3 regions of the Paenibacillus sp. FSL K6-4396 genome follow, and region 1 is predicted to be linked to each of the others. Evidence: predicted binding sites of a transcription regulator. Region 1 holds the regulator's gene; each other region holds the start of a gene.
What was found. Region 1 encodes Rex, which represses fermentation and respiration genes when NADH is low (regulators of the CRP and FNR family bind a similar motif). Its sites were predicted from a motif close to TTGTGAAATATTTCACAA; they were not measured.

Region 1 (6,979 bases):
GAAGGAAGCAGAGCCGATTCAGGATCTGGACGGACATACCTATTATCGTCAGCTTGCTCTTAATGTAAGTGATTGGACTGATATAGGTGCACCACGCGATGAGCGGGAGGCTAACCCCCTCGATAGTGTAAGCTTCGAACAGTTTATGGACCAGGTTCGGGAGAACCTGAAGGATACGCTGGATCATTACGAAGAGCGTGAAGCGCAGACTCAGATGTTCAGCAGTGTAAGGCAAGCCCTGGATGAAGAGAAACATCTCTTGATCGAAGCAGGAACAGGCACTGGTAAATCTCTGGGTTATCTCTTGCCTGCTATTTACGAAAGTGTGAAGCAAGAACAGAAAGTTATGGTCAGCACGCATACAATCAACCTGCAGGAGCAATTGAGAGAGCGGGACATTCCGATGCTGACTCAAGTGGTTCCGTTCCCGTTTAAGGCTGCTGTATTCAAAGGGCGTGGACATTACCTGTGCCTGCGCAAATTTGAACACAAAATCAATAAACGTGAATTCGCCACACCTAAAGAGGATTATTTCACAGCTGCTCAGATGATTGTCTGGCTTACGCAGACCGAAACCGGAGATGATGAGGAACTTAACCTTAGCGGACGCGGAGGGGACTTCTGGGAGACGGTACAGAGCGAATCTGAGTCTTGTCTGGGAAGATCATGTCCATGGTTCCGCAAATGTTTCTACCATCGTGCCAAACATGAGGCCGGGTTGTCTGATATTGTAATCACCAATCACTCCAAATTATTTACGGATGTGAAAGCCGCGCATCAGCTGCTGCCAGCCTATGAGAGTCTTGTGATCGATGAAGCACATCATCTGGAGGATGTCGCTGGTAAACATCTTGGAATGCATATGAAATATTTCACCTTGGTTCATACACTGACCCGCCTGTTTAAAGACAGTCGTAATGGACAGCTGCCTATGCTTCGTTCGCAGTTATCCGGGCATGAAAATTCGGTGCAATGGGGTTCCATGGTGGATCAGATGTTCCCGCTCGCTCTTGAAGTTAAGGAGCTGTGGGATCGTATGAGTGATGCCTTGTTCGGTCTGTTGCCTGAACGAAGTGATGCTTCACCGGGAGAGACGGGGCAATTTTCCCTGCGTCTGAAAGCTTCTCAGAAACCTGCAAAATGGCAGGAGTTGCAGGATCTGGAGAACCAGATCTATGTGACTCTGGGCGATTTGGTTCGCAAAGGGGACAAATTGCTGCTTGAAGTGAAAGAGGATCAGGATGATTATCAATCGGATAGTCTGATTACGGACATTACAGGATTGCTGAAAGATCTGACCACATTGAAGGAGAATCTGCGTTTCTTCATGCGTATGGATGATGCCAAAACGGTGTACTGGATGGAAGCCAGTGGTCAATTCCGCAGCAAATCTCTCCAGCTGTATGCTGTACCTGTAGATGTCAGTGCACAACTTAAGGATTTATTTTTTGATAAAAAGAAAAGTGTTGTGCTTACATCGGCTACGCTTTCGGTAGATAAATCATTCCAGTTCATGATTGAACAGCTTGGCTTGCAGGAAGCTTCCGAGAATAATCGGTTGTTAACGTCGATGCTGCCATCACCTTTCAACTATCGCGATCAGGCACTTCTGGTGATTCCGCGTGATTTCCCGAGTGTGAAGGGTAGTGTGGGTGATGCGCACTTTGTTAATATGCTGGTGCAATCACTTGCAGAGACGGCAATTGCCACGCGTGGACGCATGATGGTTCTGTTTACTTCATACAAGATGTTGCGACAGGTCTATGATCCGCTGAAGGAGGCGCTATCTGGTAACGACATCTCGTTGCTTGGGCAAGGCGTTGACAGTGGAAGCCGCTCTAAGCTGACTCGCAGGTTCCAAGATGCCAAAGCTACGGTACTTCTGGGTACAAGCAGCTTCTGGGAGGGTGTAGATATCCCGGGAGAGGCGCTAACCTGTCTCGCTATTGTGCGACTGCCTTTCCAGCCACCGAATCATCCGTTGGTGGAAGCCAAGAGTGAGTTGCTTCAGGAACAGAAGAAAAATCCATTCATGAAACTGTCCGTGCCGCAAGCGGTCATTCGTTTCAAGCAGGGATTTGGCCGGTTGGTGCGTACAGCGAAGGACAGAGGAATTGTCATTGTTTATGATACACGGGTGATTGAAGCGTACTATGGTAAATTCTTTTTATATTCATTACCTGGTCCCAAAATGGAGCATATGCTCACGGAGCAAATGGTTCCACGAATTACCGAGTGGTTAGAAAAACCTGTTAATGAACAAGAATAATGGTTGTTTTGTTCGTTATATCATTGCATGAGACTATCGTTTGGCGTTAAACTTTATTAGATATTTCCGTATCCGATTAAAGCAGTTGCACGTAAGAACTTATAACCTAAATTACAAGGAGCATTCTGTATAAAATGTCATGTTTATCTTTGAGTTTATACAGAATGCTCATCTTTTCATCTATTATTTTATCGTGGCCTTGGTAAGGGGGAGCAAGAATGAAATCGGATAAAATTTCGGAAGCGGTGGTACGACGTCTGCCTGTATACTTGCGTTATTTGAACGAGTTACATCAGCGTGAGGTGGCTACTGTTTCTTCTCAAGAGCTTGGACAGAGGCTGGATCTGAATCCGGCCCAAATTCGTAAAGACCTGGCTTACTTCGGTGATTTTGGTCGTAAAGGGATCGGGTATGATGTATCCTATTTGATCGAGAAAATTCGTCACATTCTCAAAATCGATCAGCAAATTAATGTAGCTCTGGTAGGAGCGGGTAATCTCGGTCAAGCCTTGTCCAACTACAATGCATATCTGAAAGACAACATGAAGATTGTTGCTGTATTTGATGCATATGGACCGAAGATTGGTAGTCAAATTAACAGTTTGACGGTAAAACCAATGAATGAATTGACGGAAGCGGTTAAAACAGAAAACATCCGCATCGGAATTATCACGGTTCCGGATACGGAAGCCCAAAATGTAGCCGATCAGCTTATTGAATCCGGAATCGAAGCGATTCTTAATTTTGCACCAACCATTCTAAAAACACCGCCGCATATCCGCATTCACCATGCTGACTTTACAACGGATCTGCTTAGTTTGGCCTATTACTTGGAGACTGGAAAGGACGACGAGGAAGATGACAACAAATAGATGGGTAATTCACAACGGCAAATTTGCCGTTAATGAAGGTGGCACAACATGGAACGTGGTTCAAGGATACATGGTTGTCGAGGATGACAAGATTGTGCATATTGGTGAGACATTGCCGGATGGAGACAAAAATTGTACCAAAGTGGATGGAAAAGGACTGTTCTTCCTGCCGGGTCTGATCAATACGCATGGTCATGCAGCAATGTCGTTGCTCAGAGGGCACGGAGATGATCTTGCGTTGCAAGTATGGTTGCAGGAAAAAATGTGGCCGATGGAAGCGAAAATGACTTCACAAGACGTATATTGGGGAACTTCGCTATCGGTGCTTGAAATGTTGAAAGGCGGAACTACAGCTTTCCTGGACATGTACGATCACATGGATCAAGTTGCCAAAGTTGTGGAGCAATCCGGCGTTAGAGCAGCACTGGCACGTGGTGTAATCGGGCTGTGCTCGGAAGAAGAGCAACTGCGGAAACTGGAGGAGTCGGCAGCGTTTGCACGTGAGTGGAATGGACAGGCAGATGGTCGCATTACAACTGTAATCTCGCCACACGCCCCATATACATGCCCTCCTGACTACATAGAGAAGCTTGTGCAGGTCGCGAACGACCTGAACCTTCCTCTCCATACACATATGTCTGAAACGCTTCGTGAAGTGGAGCAGAACGTGGCTGATTATGGACTGCGTCCTGTGGCACATCTGGAGAAACTGGGCTTTTTCTCACGTCCATCCCTGGTTGCACATGCTGTGCATCTGAATGACGAAGAGATTGAGATTCTGGCCCGTCATGATGTGGCTGTATCCCATAACCCGGGAAGTAACCTGAAACTTGCTTCCGGTGTTGCGCGGGTACCAGCGTTACTGAAAGCAGGAGTTACCGTGTCACTCGGAACAGACGGACCGGCAAGCAACAACAACCTGGATATGTTCGAGGAAATGAGACTGGCTGCATTGATCCACAAAGGTGTATCTGGTGACCCGACGGCTGTGCCAGCAGGCGAAGCGTTACTCCTCGGAACGTCATACGGTGCCAAATCCATTTTCTTGAACAATACCGGAGCACTTGAGGTCGGCATGAAGGCTGATTTTATCGCTCTTGACATTGAACAGGCACATTTCTATCCACATACAGACCTGATCTCACATACGATCTACTCGGCTTCTGCCAAAGATGTTGAGCACGTATGGGTGGATGGAAAACAAGTGGTCAAACACGGCGAATGTCTGACGCTGGATGAAGAACGCATTTTGCGTGAGGCTCAATTGGCATTTGATGGTCTGCTTGCTCGTAAATTGCAGGACAGAGCATCATAGGGAAAGGAAGTTCGACTTTTGAAGAAAAAAAAGAAGTGGATATGGATTTCGCTGCTTGCACTGGTTCTGATTCTGTTTGGACTTCAGCGTTATTACGTCTATGTCACGCAGGACCAGCGTAAGGAAGAAGCTCTCGCTATACAGGCAGCACAGAAGCAACTGGGCATTACATCCTATGATGAATTGCGCAAGTACATCTGGGGAGATAAAGAAGGCTCAGACAACATCTACTGGACCCTGATCGGCAAAAATAAGGATAACCAGGATGTTATGGTCTGGGTTAAATTCGATGCAAACAATGAACCGGCTAAGGGTGCAAACGCTGTACACAGTGAGCTGCTGCAGAATGGCATGTCCGAAGCGCAGATCCGCAATCGCTTCAGTTCTGAAGTTCCTGCCGGCGAGATTAAACGAATCATGCCCGGAGTTGTGAATGGAATATATGTGTGGCAAGTGTATTATAAAGACGGTACGCATAACCACTATCGCTTTTATCGTTTTAGCAATGGAGAACAGGTGGACCTGGTCTACACACTCCCGAACAGCTAGTACAAATAGAGTGACATAACTAGAGAATTAGAGAAATGAAAGAACCGGCAGACGGATATCCGACTGAACCGGTTCTTTGTGTTGCCTGTAAACATTTTTGATTTAAATAGTTAAAATTAATAATTTATTCATATTTTCGCCTTCGAAAATGTATATACGATGTGATATACTCAGTTATGTACTCAAAGTTACATTCAAAACAAATAATCCTGTCGAAATTATCGCAGGAGTCAATGTGCACATATTCGTATATACCAATAAGCCAGTAGGTTGGGCCAAAATCTGGGAGGGGTAATTCACTTGAAGCTAAAAGTATTGCCTATTGCTTTAACTGCCGTCATTTCAGCCGTTGTGTTGTTTGGAGGTTGGTTTGTATATCGTCAGGTGGTTGTGCAGAATCCGATTGAAAAAATGGTAACCCAGTACGATGGAGTCAATGACGTTCAATTAACTATTAACCGCAATGACGTACAATTGAAACTGGATCTGCAACCGGATGTTGATTTGGGCAGACTGGTACAATATATTCACAAAGAAGGACAGACGGTGATTGGTTCACGCTCGTTAAAGCTGGATGTTGTGGATCATTCCAACGAGGCGCTTGAGAACTGGTGGGGTGATGCCATGTTTACCGTAGCCCAGGCGATGGAGAACAAGCAGTACACCGAGATTACACCAACGTTGTCGAAGATGGCGACGAACGGGATTAAAGTGAATACAGCTATGGATGACAACAATGTATATGTCAGTCTCAGTGACGGAGATGCCAGCAAGTTTATTATTCTGCCGCGTGTGCCCGGTCAGATAGGAGTGTGGCCTAATGCCTAAATGGACAAAAGAAGTTGCCATCGGATTTTTTCCTGTGTTGATTATTTTCCTTGCGTTTACTGGTGTTAATATTGTTCCGATTCTTATTGCGGCGGCGGTTGTCGGTGGTCTGCTGTTCATGATGCAAATGCGCGGCGGGATTACAGTAGGCGCTGCACAGGAACGTAAACGGAAGAAGAAAGGACCTTCGAAGCTTACTTTTGAAGAAATTGGAGGTCAGGACAGTGCCAAGCAGGAATTGCGTGAAGCACTTGACTTTCTCATCAAACATGAAGAAATTCGGAAGTTCGGAATTCGTCCGTTAAAAGGGATCTTGCTGACGGGCCCTCCAGGGACAGGGAAAACGTTGATGGCCAAGGCTGCTGCCCATTACACAGATTCTGTATTTGTAGCAGCATCGGGTAGTGAGTTCGTGGAAATGTATGTTGGTGTGGGTGCCAGCAGAATTCGGGATTTATTCAAGGATGCGAGAACCCGTGCTACCAAGGAAAATAAGGAAAATGCCATTATATTTATCGATGAGATTGATGTCATCGGGGGTAAACGTGAAGGTGGTCAACAGCGCGAGTATGATCAGACTCTGAATCAGCTCTTGACGGAGATGGATGGAATTTATTCTTCTGAGACACCTCGAATTCTGGTTATAGCTGCAACGAACCGCAAAGAAATGCTGGATAGTGCCCTGACACGTCCGGGACGTTTTGACCGTCACATTCAAGTGGACTTGCCCGACAAAAAGGGCAGAAAGCACATTCTTGAACTGCATGCGGTGAACAAACCTCTGATGGAGGAAGTTAATCTGGAGAAGACAGCCGAGGAATCATATGGGTTTTCCGGTGCGCAGCTTGAAAGTGTTATGAACGAAGCAGCAATATACGCCATGCGGGACGGGCTGTTACACATTGAACAACGGCACTTGTCCCTGGCTATTGATAAAGTCATGATGGGTGAGAAGACGGACCGTGAGTCCAGTGTGGAAGAGAAGAAAAGGGTTGCCATTCATGAATTGGGACATGCCATTATGGCTGAACTCGTTCGTCCAGGCAGTGTTAGTCAGGTGGCACTTAGTCCGCGTGGTCAGGCGCTGGGATATGTACGTCACAACCCGCAACAGGAACAGTTCCTCTATACGAAGCGTTTCCTGGA
Region 2 (6,979 bases), 2.3 Mb from region 1:
GATGAACTTCGGGAATATGCCCGAGTCCACGGATGACACTGCACAGTTCCAGAATATAGCGTTCCAGTCCACCACCAAATACACGACCGAATTCCCGGTTGTACCCGTCGGTGAAACTATGTGTCAGAATACTCACCACGCCCATCTCACGGTCCCTCCTTCCAGGGAATCAGCCGAGGTTCCGGATCGAGAATAGACTCGTAATGTGCAAGATTGCCCCACTCACCGCTGGGATCAATGCGCTTGTAACGCAAATATTTACGAACCCGGTCCTCCAGACTGCCTGCCCATCCGAGATGCTGAACCTTCAATTCCGTGCTGACCCCAGGCAATACCGTGCAGGACAAGGGAAGGCGGGGAACATGATGATTCTGTTGTGGATAGAAATAAGGATATCCAGGCATATATCGTACAAGTGAAGCGGTATGCCGTTTGTGCAGAGACCAGAGATCATCTTCCCGGTAGTGGGTCCGGCCACCCCACATGTCGTAGAAACGGAATGCAAACCAGTCCGCATACTCCTGATTAATCAGCGTGCGGATGGCTTTCTTGGCTTCTGAGCTGTACAGCTCATCCGCATCAACTGAGAGCAACCAGTCGGGACATGTTCCCGCAGCCGCTTGCCACAAAGTGTTGCGAAGACGCCATTCCTCAGCGAACAGCGGTTTCTCCAGTACTTCCAGACGGACCACCTTAGGGTAGGATTTACATATATCCGGTGTTCCGTCTGTGCTGGCATCGTCCACAATGACGATCTCATCCACGAACTCACTCAGATCATGCAATACTTCTTCCAGGTATCGGCCACGTTCATTGCGAACCTGGAGCATGGCGGTGAGCTTGTTACCTTTGCTTTTGCGAACCCGACGAATGGAGAAGGGTTCTTTGAATACACTCGTTTCCTCTTGTGATACAGCAGCATTCTGTTCTGCCTGACCTTGTGAATCATTCCAGTGATGCACTTGGCTTCGGATGTCCTGCGTTGGTTGTACATGATCCGGGGGATGATCTCCACTTTCCAATGCGTCTGTATGTGTTCGATCGACTATTTCGGTTGGCGTGTAAGTAGTTTCGGTTCGGATATTCCTGTGCACCATCGGTCCATTCAACTGTTGCCTGCGCTTCTTCGGGTCCAGCATCATGGCACCTCCCCAAGCAATTGCTGTACGGCATGATCCAACAGCTCCAGCTCGACAATCCGGGCCAGCGCATCTTCATCCTCCAGTGCTGTCTCAAGGAAATGTCGGACTGCCCCGTGTCGTTCCCCTCGCAGTGCCAGCGCACTGCCGGATAATTGCTGATAGTCCCGGCGACTGGCATCATCCTGAATATCGACTGCATGCACCAGCGCCAGTGCCTCTTCCACGCGTCCAGTCTCCTGGTAGATGCGGAATTTCCAATGTCTCGCGGTTTCTCCGCCAAGTTCGTCAAGGATACGCAGGGCATTTCCGTAATCATCGTTCATACGCAGTACTTCCGCTCGTACAAGTTGATCTTCTCCCGCCTCAAGCCAGCGACATAACTGTTCATAATGATGCCGTTCTTGTTCATCGGCTGCACTAATTCCATACACCCGCAGGGCGTCCTCCAACTGTCCGGCCCGGGCATGAATGGCAGACAGGAATCTATAGTGGGAGACTACACAGTCACCGCGACCATTCAATACCGCATGGGAGAATGCCTCTTGAAGTGAATTGATAGACCGCGGATCTTCAAGCAAGTACTCATAGGCTGCCAGCAAAAAGGATATCGTCTCATGTGCACCTGCTTTGGCTCGGAGCTGTCGGTAGAAGTCGGCACGTACACTGCATTGAAGCAGGGTGACGCTATCCGGAGTGCCTGACAGGATCTGCCGCAGCGCATGCAGGAAGAACAGTTCGTAGTCCCGGAGAGGGACTTCGAGATCATCTTTTTGCATCGTACCTGCAGGTGCAGGGTCTTCACCGCCCAGCCAGATGGCACGTACGCCTTGGAAAAGCAGCTTCATATAACGTGTTTCGGAGGATGTGCCGACCAGATCGGCGATGCCGACCAGTTTGGAAATACTGCTCTCCCATAGCGGAGATTCTGCTTCGTTTCCAGCAGGCTCAGGGAGCAGGGCAATACATAGCTCAGGCTCCAGCGAAGCCGTAGCTATTAGCCAGTAGGGATGGGCGACTACGGCTACGGTGCGAGGTTTCAGCAATAGCTGCTCGGCTTCAGGGAGGGAGATGACGGTAATGGCTGGAGGTACATCTTCTGTTTGCGTCAGGCTGCTGACGTAGTAGACCTCTCCCTCGATCGACAGCAGTGCAGCAATATCGGGATAGGGAAAGGATGACCAGCCCCCTTTGCGGGGGAAGAGAACATATCGGACCGGGGACTGTGTTGTACTGGCCTTATTCAGGCTGACTTCGGAGTCTTCACCTGGTAATGGCGCAGGTTTTTCCATGAATCGTTCACCTCACCTTGACTGTAATATGGCGCGTCATTCGTTCTGCATGTACTTCATGCTTTCACTTCATATGTAAAGCCCTCACGGTACTTCGCATGATATGCCTGAGACTAACATATGGGCATTCCGTCCCAAACATGAGTATCTTCCATGAATAGATGAAGTAGGCAAGCCATTATAGAGCTTCCCTAAGCTCCAATCCTCCATTTTGGCTTCATTCCACGTTCTCGATACTGAAAAAAAGATATTTGAATTCGCACTACAATAGGCTGATTTTTATCTTTTGTGTGACCAGGATCACTTTTTTTTGCTCTGGAGACGGAGATTGTGATAATTATCACATGTATAAAATAGGGAATCTGGCACAATACGTTCATCAACGTATTTGGCGGACAGACAGCGAAGGTGCAGCTTCAATGCCAGATACGCATACTGCGAAGTGAACAGAAAGAAGGGGTAACGGTATGGATCCGATTATGTTATCGCGTATCCAATATGCACTTACAACGATTTTCCATTTCTTTTTTGTCCCGCTATCCATCGGTCTTGTACTGTTGGTTGCAATCATGGAGACGTTGTACGTTGTTAAGGGTAAGGAAATCTACAAAACGATGGCGAAGTTCTGGGGCAAGCTGTTCCTGATTAACTTTGCCGTCGGGGTAGTCACAGGTATTTTGCAAGAGTTTCAGTTCGGTATGAACTGGTCCGAGTACTCCCGATTTGTCGGGGACGTGTTCGGTGCGCCACTGGCTATTGAAGCGCTACTGGCGTTTTTTATGGAGTCTACATTTATTGGTTTGTGGATATTTGGATGGGATCGTTTGTCCAAAAAAGTGCACCTGGCCTGCATCTGGCTGGTGTTTGTCGGCACATTCCTGTCCGCGCTGTGGATTCTGGCAGCCAATTCATTTATGCAGCATCCGGTCGGGTTTGAGATTAACAACGGCCGAGCCGAGATGAATGATTTCTTTGCACTCATCACGAATGGTCAGTTGCTCGTCGAGTTCCCACATACGATTTTTGGGGCATTGATGACAGGGGCCTTTGTTGTAACCGGGATCAGTGCCTACAAATTAATGAAGAAGCAGGATGTGGAGATCTTCCGCAAATCGTTTAATATCGCGATCATTATCGCTCTTGTTTCTTCATTTGGTGTAGCTTTCTCTGGACACTTCCAGGCTCAATATCTCGTGGAGACACAGCCGATGAAGATGGCAGCCAGTGAAGGCACATGGACAACGACAGAAGATCCGGCACCATGGACGGTGGTCGCTTTTATCGATCCGGATAAACAGGAGAGTACGGGTGAGATCAAAATCCCTGGATTGCTCAGTTACCTGTCCTACAGCAAGTTCTCCGGTAGTGTCAAAGGCATGAAGGAACTGAATGCTGAGTATCAGCAGACGTATGGACCGGGGGACTACATCCCGCCGGTACGGACAACGTTCTGGAGTTTCCGTATTATGATCGCAGCGGGTGGTTTGATGATTGTGCTGGCTCTGTACGGTACGTTTCTGGCTGTGCGCAAGAAGCTGGAGGTCGCTGGAAAGTGGTTTATGCGTCTGATGGTATTTGCCATCTCCCTGCCGTTTATCGCCAATACATCAGGTTGGATCATGACCGAGGTTGGAAGACAGCCATGGACGGTATTTGGTTATATGACCACCGAGGCCGGGGTCTCACCGAACGTATCCGCAGGAATGATCCTGTTCTCCACGATTGCGTTCACAGCCGCGTATACGGTTCTTGGTATCGTGATGGTATACCTGTTCGTACGTGAGATCAAGGCAGGACCATTTGCGGTCGATAAGCCGGAAGATCACGATGAATCGGCCGATCCGTTCGGCGTGGATGGAGGTTATTCCGTTGTCACTAAGTGAGTTGTGGTTTTTGCTGATTGCCGTATTGTTTGTTGGTTTCTTCTTTTTGGAAGGTTTTGATTTTGGTGTGGGGATGTCTACAGGCATTATTGCCAAAACGGATCGTGAACGCCGGACCCTGATCAACTCGATTGGTCCGTTCTGGGATGGTAACGAAGTATGGCTGATTACAGCAGGGGGCGCAATGTTTGCTGCCTTCCCGCACTGGTATGCCACGATGTTCAGTGGTTTCTACCTGCCGCTTGTGGTCGTGTTACTCGGCTTGATTGGTCGCGGGGTTGCCTTCGAATTCCGCAGTAAAATGAAACAGCAGCGCTGGCGCAAAACATGGGATATCATCATTGTGGTATCCAGCGCTCTCCTGCCTTTCCTGTTCGGCGTAGTCTTTGCCACGTTCATGAAGGGTCTGCCCATTGATGGGGAGATGCAGTTGCGTGCAGGATTCCTCGATATTGTTAATCCGTACACCGTGATTGGTGGCTTGAGCGTAACGCTGTTGTGTCTCGTTCATGGATTGCTGTTTGCATCACTACGAACAGTTGGTGATCTAAGAGAGCGTGCCTTGAAGACAGCACAAAAATTGATGCTGCCGCTGGCTGCACTACTCGCTGTTTACGCGTTAATGACGTATTTCATGACGGATGTGTTCGCCGTACGGGGCTGGGCTCTTTGGATCATGGTTGTACTTGGCGCAGTCGCGCTTGCACTTGCGGCATACTTTGTTCGTCAGAAGCGTGAAGGCTGGGCTTTTGGTATGACTGGAGCAGTGATTGCAATTGCCTTTGCCTCGGTCTTTATTGGACTGTTCCCAAGAGTGATGGTGAGTTCCTTTGGAGCGGCATATGACCTGACTGTATACAACGCCGCATCCGGTGCGTATTCATTGAAAGTAATGACCATTGTAGCTTGCACATTGCTGCCGTTTGTTCTTGGCTATCAGATCTGGAGTTATTATATCTTCCGCAAACGTCTGAACGAGCAGCACCACCTGGAGTACTGATATGGGACGGGGGCTGCTGAAGCTGCCGGGCATCCGGCCAGTACTCGCGCTGGCATCAGCGCTGGTACTGTTACAGGCGATGACGATCATTATGCAAGCCAAATGGCTGGCACAGGCCATCACGGCATTGTTTGAAGGTTCATCCATAACGGAGCAGTACCCGGTACTGCTGTTGTTCCTGGCTGCTTTTGCCGCCCGCTACGCCCTATCCTTCTGGTTACAACTTGTGACTTCACGATATGCGGATAAGACAGGGACTGATCTGCGCAGACAGATGGTGGAGCAGTGGTTCAAACTTGGGCCGCGTTATGCCAAGACCGAGGGCACAGGGCATCTGGTTACACTGGCACGTGAGGGAACCGCTCAATACAAGACGTATCTCGAACTATTCATTCCTCGCATGCTGGGCATAGGATTCACACCCATCGTCATTTTGCTGTATGTGTTCAAGCTGGATATGATGTCCGGGGTTATTCTGATGCTGACACTACCAATCCTGATCGTGTTCATGATTCTGATTGGCCTCGCAGCTCAGCGGAAGATAGACGGACAATTCCGATCCTACAAAGCACTCGCTAACCATTTTGTTGATACCTTGCGTGGGCTGGAGACGCTAAAAACATTGGGACAGAGCAAAACACATGAAGGCTCCATTCGGCGGGTCAGTCAGCGGTATCGGAAGGCGACGATGTCCACCCTGCGTATGGCCTTCCTTTCTTCATTTGCACTCGATTTCTTCACCATGCTGTCCGTTGCTTCGGTGGCGGTTGGTCTGGGATTACGTCTGACGGAAGGGCATATGCTGCTTGGCCCTGCGTTGGCGGTACTGATTCTGGCACCCGAATATTTCCTGCCTGTACGTATGCTCGGCGCTGATTATCATGCCACATTGGACGGTAAGGAAGCCGGAGCGGCCATTAATCAGGTGATTGAACGGGGGAAAGCTGCTGAACGGAAACAGAAAGAAGCTTATGCAAACGTTGTTGCGCACGCGGACATGGCAGAGGATGGGACGGGACATGCATCATCGTTATCTTGGGGTAAAAGGAAAGCGGGCATTTCGACCATACGTGTCGTGTTGAACGATAAAACGGCTGCGGGACATCTTGCTCCTGATCCTGCTTCTGTTTCTACTATTCCTGAGCTTGTTTCTTCCGCTTCCTCAGTGTTCTCCTGGAATGAGAATAGCAGATTGGCTCTAACCGATGTACAGGTACGACATGATGATGAAGGTCCTTATTCGCTAAAGGATGTCACATTTCAGATCACAGGTCTTGGAAAAATCGGTATTATCGGTGCCAGCGGAGCAGGCAAGTCCACATTAATCGATGTATTGGCTGGTTTCCAGTTACCTACTTCGGGTCAAGTACTGGCTAACGGACAGCCGGTTACACCGGATATGCTCGAATCTTGGCGAAGACAGACGGCAGCTATCCCGCAGCATCCGTATATCTTTAGTGGAAGCCTGGCCGATAACGTTCGTTTCTACATGCCAGAGGCTTCGGATGCGGAGGTGGCCAAGGCCATTAGCGCAGCTGGATTAACCAAGCTGCTGTTCTCATTATCCGGTGGGCTACATGAGCTCATTGGGGCTGGTGGCAGACAGCTCAGTGGGGGGCAGGAGCAACGGGTGGCACTGGCAAGAGCTTTGCTTAGTCAACGAAA
Region 3 (6,979 bases), 330 kb from region 1:
GTTGTTTGGTCACAATATGAGAAGATTCGAATGTTTGCACCATGGCTGGGTGATGAACCCTTTTACAGCGTGCAGGAACTGGATGTCATTGCCCGTTATATTGTGCCTACCTATTTTTCGGAACGACCTTTGCATGAGCAAGGGAAGGTGTTCAAGGTACATCAACAATATGGGCAGATTCCGTTGTATCAGGAGTATGTAGACGCACCTTCATGCTGCGTGCAGGTGGACGGTGGATTGCTTGAAGGGCGATTGCTGACAGGTGTATACGTATCTGAGGAGCAGTTCTTTGGGCTTAATCCATATCTGAAAGATGGCGATGGAGGACGGACATATATGCAGGCTAGTGTCCAGTGATAACGTAACCAATGAGAACATAAAAATGATATCGATTGGAGAGCCTGTGTGCAGGCTCTCTTTGTTGTATAAGCCCTCTCTGGAGGGCACGCGCAATAAAAGTAACGGCTTTGACACTTTTTTTTGCCGAAGGTTGTGCCATAATAGAGGTTATGGACAACAGGGTGAATGATTTTACGCAGGGTGGTGTTACCTACATGATGAAGAAAATCCCCGGTTACATAGGTATATGTTTGCTCCTACTGGCGATCTTGGCTGGTTGTAGTGAGACACAGCCTTCTGAGCAGCCAATTGTCAAAGAGACAGAAACAGCGAATACAATCACAGTGGCTGTAGATGGCAGTACGTTTTTGCCTGATGCAACAAAGTCCATTAAGCGAGATTTTAGTGAGGGTTTGACACTCAAAAAAGCATTACTCAATAGCGGACTGGTCGATTTTACGGCAGATGGCAAACGGATTCAATCCGTCGGTGAAGTTTCTCTGGATTCTTCGCTTAGCTGGGCTGTCAAATTGAATGGCAAGGATATTGAGCAGGAAGATTGGGACATGGAACTTCATGCCAAAGATGAAGTGATCATTTACGTGAAAGCCGCTGACAGTGAGGGGGATGGCGTTGCATATCAGACAACGTTACTCAAGGTTAGCGGTGGAAACATTATGCCAACCCTTAATCGTCAATATGCCGGCGTCTACGTTCAAGAGTGCACAGTTCGTGATGTGTTGAAGTCCAGCGGCATTGTAAGAATGTCGGAGAATAACAAATTTGTTGTTTCGGTCGAGAATGTTACGCCTCGTATGAATGAGCGATGGGTCATTATGGTGAATGACAAAGAATTAATGGAAAATGGTCTGGACATGAAATTGAATCCACGTGATGCGGTAAAGCTTGAATTGACCAATGCATCCTAAGTATACCAAGAAGCCCAATCTCTTTTTAGAGAACTGGGCTTTTTTTCATTAAATATATAAGCAACATCCGATTAGCATAGTCAAATATTAAATACGACAGATCTCGTTCGGGCAAAGTTCACAGTGACAGATTCCTTGCAGCATCTTCAGATCTTTGATGACAATCATGCCATTGTCATATTCAATCCCATCTTTCTTACGCAGGTCGCTTAACATGCGGTTTACACTTTCACGAGTGGCTCCAATCATATTGGACAGGTCCGTGTGGGTAATTTTTTTGTGAATAATGACATGCTCTCCATGCGGCTCACCATACGAATTCGACAACCGAATGAGGGTGGAGCAAAGTGCACCCGGTTTGCCATATAACATGAGATCCCGGAATTTGGTCTGTGTCAACCGGTGGTGGATGCCCATCCATTTCATAAAGTCGATCGCAAAGTCACAATGCTGGCAGATTAACATCTCCAGGTCTTTATGCTCCAGTACACCGATCTCACTATCCTCCAGCACTTCCGCTGAGAAGCTGTGTTTAGAGCCAAAAAAGGGATCAGCCTGCCCAATCATATCACCGGACTGATACATGTACATGATTAGTTCCTTGCCTTCATCCGTGGATTTGGTGATCTGTGCACGGCCCCGTTTCATATAATAAAGTTTGTCAGAGACGTCTCCTTCCCAGTACAGATGTGTACCTTCCGGATAGGTTCTATCTTTCATGGTAACCAGCAAATGGTTGAAATTCGCTTCCGAGAAACAATTGGTATTGCCGCGCTTTTCCAGTACAGTTGTTAGTTCTGTCATAAGTCTATCTCCCCTTTATGTCCATCGGACGACCTTCTGTAGTTTCCAGTAGTCTCCGAGGTTTGCCGCAAACCGTTGCCGTCCTGATCAGGGTCATCTCGGCCGGGAGGAAGGACGGTACAAATTGCGGTGGTTCAATTTTTAAGTTCAGTATATACCTAATCTTACCGTTTGAGGGGGAAGGAAAGGGGGCAAAAATGACGAAATTTCAAACATTGTGATAAAATTCACTTTTAGTGGAGAGGATGAATTTTACAGCCCTATATTTTAAATAGGAAGTGAAAATGGTCGTATGAAGGACACTACAAAACTTAAATTAAATTTGTTATACTTTGTGAAAAAAATCACATAATTAAGTTTATTGTCATGTTACGATGTGAATGTAAACGAGAGAGACAAACTAATACGAACCTTTAGGAGGATGAGGGAGATGGCTGTAAAGAACGAAGTCGCCCCAGCAAAAGAACCGACAGCAGGTCAGTATATTCAAACGTTAATCGACAAAGCGAATAAAGCACACGCCGCATTCATGAAGATGGACCAGAAGCAGATTGACCGGATTGTGCAAGCGATGGCGCTTGCGGGTCTGGATAAACACATGATGCTCGCCAAGATGGCCGTAGAAGAAACAGGCCGCGGAGTGTATGAGGATAAAATCACCAAAAATATATTTGCAACAGAATATGTGTACCACAGCATCAAGTATGACAAAACCGTAGGTGTGATTGAAGATAACGAGTATGAAAGCTTCCAGAAAATTGCGGAGCCGGTCGGCATTATCATGGGGATTACACCAGTTACCAATCCAACATCAACGACGATGTTTAAAGCATTGATTTCCATCAAGACGCGTAACCCGATCATCTTTGGTTTCCACCCATCTGCACAGAATTGTAGCCGGGAAGCTGCCAAAATCCTGCTGGAAGCGGCTGTGAAACATGGTGCACCAGCAGATTGTATTCAATGGATTGATGATCCTTCCATGGATCGTACAAACGAACTGATGAATCACAATGATGTGGCTCTCATTCTGGCAACAGGCGGATCAGGCATGGTACGTGCAGCGTACAGCTGTGGTAAACCTGCACTGGGCGTAGGACCAGGTAACGTACCTTGTTTCATCGAGAAAAGCGCGGATATCAATCAGGCAGTAACGGATTTGATCCTGTCCAAGTCTTTCGACAACGGCATGATCTGTGCTTCCGAGCAAGCGGTCATCATTGAAGAACCGATCTTTGATCAAGTGAAGAAAAAAATGATTGCAAATGGCTGTTACTTTGTTAACAAAGATGAAGCAGCAAAATTGACAGCAGGTGCGATTAATGCCGAGAAATGTGCGGTGAACCCGGCGATTGTTGGTCAATCTGCGGTGAGCATTGCGAAGTTGTGCGGAATTGAAGTTCCAGCAGGCACCAAAATTCTCGTGGCCGAGATTGAAGGGGTAGGTACGAAATTCCCATTGTCGGCTGAGAAATTAAGTCCGGTACTCGCTTGTTACAAAGTTAAAACGGCAGCAGAGGGAATTGAACGTGCAGCAGAAGTGGTTGCTTTTGGCGGCATGGGTCACTCCTCGGTTATCCATTCCACAAATGAAGAAGTGATTGGCAAATTCGCAGATCGTCTGCAAACTGGACGGATTATTGTGAACTCACCATCCACACACGGTGCCATCGGGGATATCTACAACACAAATATGCCATCATTGACACTGGGATGCGGATCATACGGACGTAACTCGACTTCTTCTAACGTAACCGCTGTGAACTTAATCAATGTGAAAAGGGTGGCTCGCCGTACCGTGAATATGCAATGGTTCAAAGTGCCGAACAAAGTCTACTTCGAAAAAGGGGCAACACAGTATCTTGCCAAAATGCCTGATATCACACGTGTGGCGATTATTACGGATGCCATGATGGTGAAACTTGGATATGTTGAAAAGGTAGAACACTATCTGCGTCAACGCCAAATGCCAGTAGCGATCGAAGTATTCTCCGATGTTGAGCCAGATCCATCCACAACAACAGTAGATCGCGGAACCGAAATGATGCGCCGCTTCCAACCAGACTGCATTATCGCACTCGGCGGTGGATCACCGATGGATGCTGCCAAAGCCATGTGGTTGTTCTATGAATATCCAGACACGGACTTCAACGATCTGAAACAAAAATTCATGGATATCCGCAAACGGATCTACAAATATCCACGTCTCGGCGTAAAAGCGAAATTTGTAGCGATCCCAACCACATCAGGTACAGGTTCTGAAGTAACATCGTTCGCGGTTATTACGGATAAAAATCAAGGTAACACCAAATATCCATTGGCAGATTATGAGCTGACACCAGACGTAGCGATTGTCGATCCGGAGTTCGTATACTCCCTGCCTAGAACAGCCGTTGCCGATACAGGTATGGACGTACTGACTCATGCGATTGAAGCTTATGTATCTGTTATGGCAAATGATTACACGGATGGACTTGCGATCAAAGCAATCCAACTGGTATTCCAATACCTGGAGCAATCTGCGCTGCAAGGAGATAAACTGGCTCGTGAGAAAATGCATAATGCTTCCACCATTGCCGGTATGGCGTTTGCCAACGCATTCCTGGGCATTAACCACAGCTTGGCGCATAAATGGGGCGGTCAGTACCACACCGCACACGGACGCACCAATGCGATCCTGATGCCGCACGTCATTCGTTACAACGCGAAAAAACCGACCAAATTTGCATCGTTCCCGAAATATTCGCACTTTATAGCGGATGAGCGGTATGCCGAAATTGCCCGGATTCTGGGATTGCCTGCACGTACAACAGAAGAAGGCGTAACCAGTCTTATCAATGCCATTCGCAAACTGAACAAAACATTGGGCATTGAAGAATCGTTCCAGGAAATCGGATTTGATGCCAAAGACTTTGAAGCACATGTAGATTATCTGGCTGACCGTGCCTTCGAAGACCAATGTACAACCGCCAATCCGAAGTTGCCGTTGGTAACTGAACTGGCTGATGTATACCGCAACGCTTTCTACGGAAAGTTTGAATAACAAATCTAGAACGAAGCGTGCCTTACGGCAAGAAGATCAGGGTTCCCCGAGAGGGGAGCCCCGATTGCCGTCTTACACACAATAACGAGAGGGCAGAAAAATAGGAGAGCAAAGCACCTGTTTTTCAGGTTTTATTCTAAGATTTAGTTTGCTCCGAGCATAGAGGAGCAAAGGGTTCTAAAGAGGTGGCATGGAATCCGTGAGGTGGCTGTTTGAGCCAGATGTTCACACAATAACGGAGAGGGCAGAAAAACAGAAGAGCGAAGCACCTGTTTTTCAGGAAATGATCAAAGTCCTTGTTTGCTCCGAGCATAGAGGAGCAAAGGGTTCTAAAGAGGTGGCATGGAATCCGTGAGGTGGCTGTTTGAGCCAGATGTTCACACAATAACGGAGAGGGCAGAAAAACAGAAGAGCGAAGCACCTGTTTTTCAGGAAATGATCAAAGTCCTTGTTTGCTCCGAGTTTAAGGGAGCAATGGTCCTAAAGAGGTTACACGGAATCCGTGATGAGGTTGTTTGATCCAGATGTTCACACAATAACGGAGAGGGCAGAAAAAACTGAAGATGCGGAGCGTTCGCCTTTATCCCCGGATTTTCCCCTTTGAAAAATAAAATCGAAAAAATCCGGGGATAACAGCGATCGGAAGTTGTTCTGCCCGCGCAGTGGCTAAGTGTGAATTTACAGGGTTCATTGGGACACAGCGCAGGTGGAGTGAGTTAGTTCACTGACTTTGTGACAAAAATCACAGATGATGAAAGCCCCAAGTCGTATACTGAAAATGTAAGAAAAACATTCATTCCGCGGTTCCGGTTCCCAAGTAGAGAGAACATGTTCCGGTTTATGTGAAACAATTCACATTAATCGCGGCTCTGGGCACACAATGATACGAATGAAGCAAGATGTTATGTGTCCAGAAATCCAAATTAGTGGAGGGATTACGATGTCGGTGATTGAAAAAGATGTCAAACAACAAACAGGCTGGAGAAACTTTACCAAAGGAACATGGACCAAATCCGTAGACGTGAATGATTTTCTGGCACACAACTTGTCTCCGTATTACGGTGATGAAGCGTTCCTCGCAGATGCAACCCAGAATACCAAAGAATTGTGGGAGATCGTATCTGATCTGACCAAAAAAGAACGGGATAACGGCGGTGTCCTTGACGTTGATGTGAACACACCAGCGACTATTGTTTCTCACCAACCAGGTTATCTGGATCAATCCAAAGAGCAGATTGTCGGCGTTCAGACCGATGCTCCGTTCAAACGTTCCATTCAACCAACAGGCGGAATCCGGATGATGATTGATGCATGTGAAGCATACGGCTTCGAATTGCCTCAAGGCGTCATTGATATATTTACGAACATTCGCAAAACACATAACCAAGGTGTATTCGATGCTTATACTTCCGATATGCGTGCAGCGCGAAAAGCAGGGATTATCACAGGTCTGCCAGATGCTTACGGCCGTGGCCGGATCATCGGTGACTATCGTCGTGTAGCTTTGTACGGGGTAGACTTCCTGATTCGTAACAAAAAAGGCGAATTGAACGCACTCGAAGTTGATGTCATTGATGAAGATGTCATTCGTCTGCGGGAAGAATTGTCTGAACAGATTCGTGCATTGCAAGAATTGAAACAATTGGGCGATATGCACGGGTTCGATATTTCCTTACCAGCGACAACAGCAAAAGAAGCGTTCCAATGGTTGTACTTCGGTTATCTCGCTGCGATCAAAGAACAGAACGGTGCTGCGATGTCACTGGGACGTGTATCTTCTTTCCTGGATATCTACATTGAACGTGACCTGCAAGAGGGCATTTTGTCCGAAGAACAGGCTCAGGAATTGGTTGACCATTTTGTA

Region 2: a site for Rex is predicted at 2,760-2,777, ahead of MHB85_RS29360 (cytochrome ubiquinol oxidase subunit I). Genes of this name have one in related genera too.
Region 3: a site for Rex is predicted at 2,405-2,422, ahead of adhE (bifunctional acetaldehyde-CoA/alcohol dehydrogenase). Genes of this name have one in related genera too.

The regions. Positions count from the first base shown of each region.
Region 1 is NZ_JBBOCR010000001.1:4,376,566-4,383,544, reverse strand. Features, by position in the region: gene dinG (ATP-dependent DNA helicase DinG) at 1-2,269, shown strand, start outside; gene MHB85_RS18880 (redox-sensing transcriptional repressor Rex) at 2,488-3,141, shown strand; gene MHB85_RS18875 (amidohydrolase) at 3,128-4,456, shown strand; gene MHB85_RS18870 (cell wall elongation regulator TseB-like domain-containing protein) at 4,475-5,005, shown strand; gene MHB85_RS18865 (hypothetical protein) at 5,306-5,833, shown strand; gene MHB85_RS18860 (AAA family ATPase) at 5,826-6,979, shown strand, end outside.
Region 2 is NZ_JBBOCR010000001.1:6,721,312-6,728,290, reverse strand. Features, by position in the region: gene MHB85_RS29375 (glycosyltransferase family 4 protein) at 1-145, opposite strand, end outside; gene MHB85_RS29370 (glycosyltransferase) at 147-1,139, opposite strand; gene MHB85_RS29365 (tetratricopeptide repeat protein) at 1,139-2,431, opposite strand; gene MHB85_RS29360 (cytochrome ubiquinol oxidase subunit I) at 2,899-4,314, shown strand; gene cydB (cytochrome d ubiquinol oxidase subunit II) at 4,259-5,314, shown strand; gene cydD (thiol reductant ABC exporter subunit CydD) at 5,316-6,979, shown strand, end outside.
Region 3 is NZ_JBBOCR010000001.1:4,708,096-4,715,074, reverse strand. Features, by position in the region: gene MHB85_RS20730 (hypothetical protein) at 1-357, shown strand, start outside; gene MHB85_RS20725 (hypothetical protein) at 510-1,268, shown strand; gene MHB85_RS20720 (Crp/Fnr family transcriptional regulator) at 1,356-2,072, opposite strand; gene adhE (bifunctional acetaldehyde-CoA/alcohol dehydrogenase) at 2,503-5,115, shown strand; gene pflB (formate C-acetyltransferase) at 6,056-6,979, shown strand, end outside.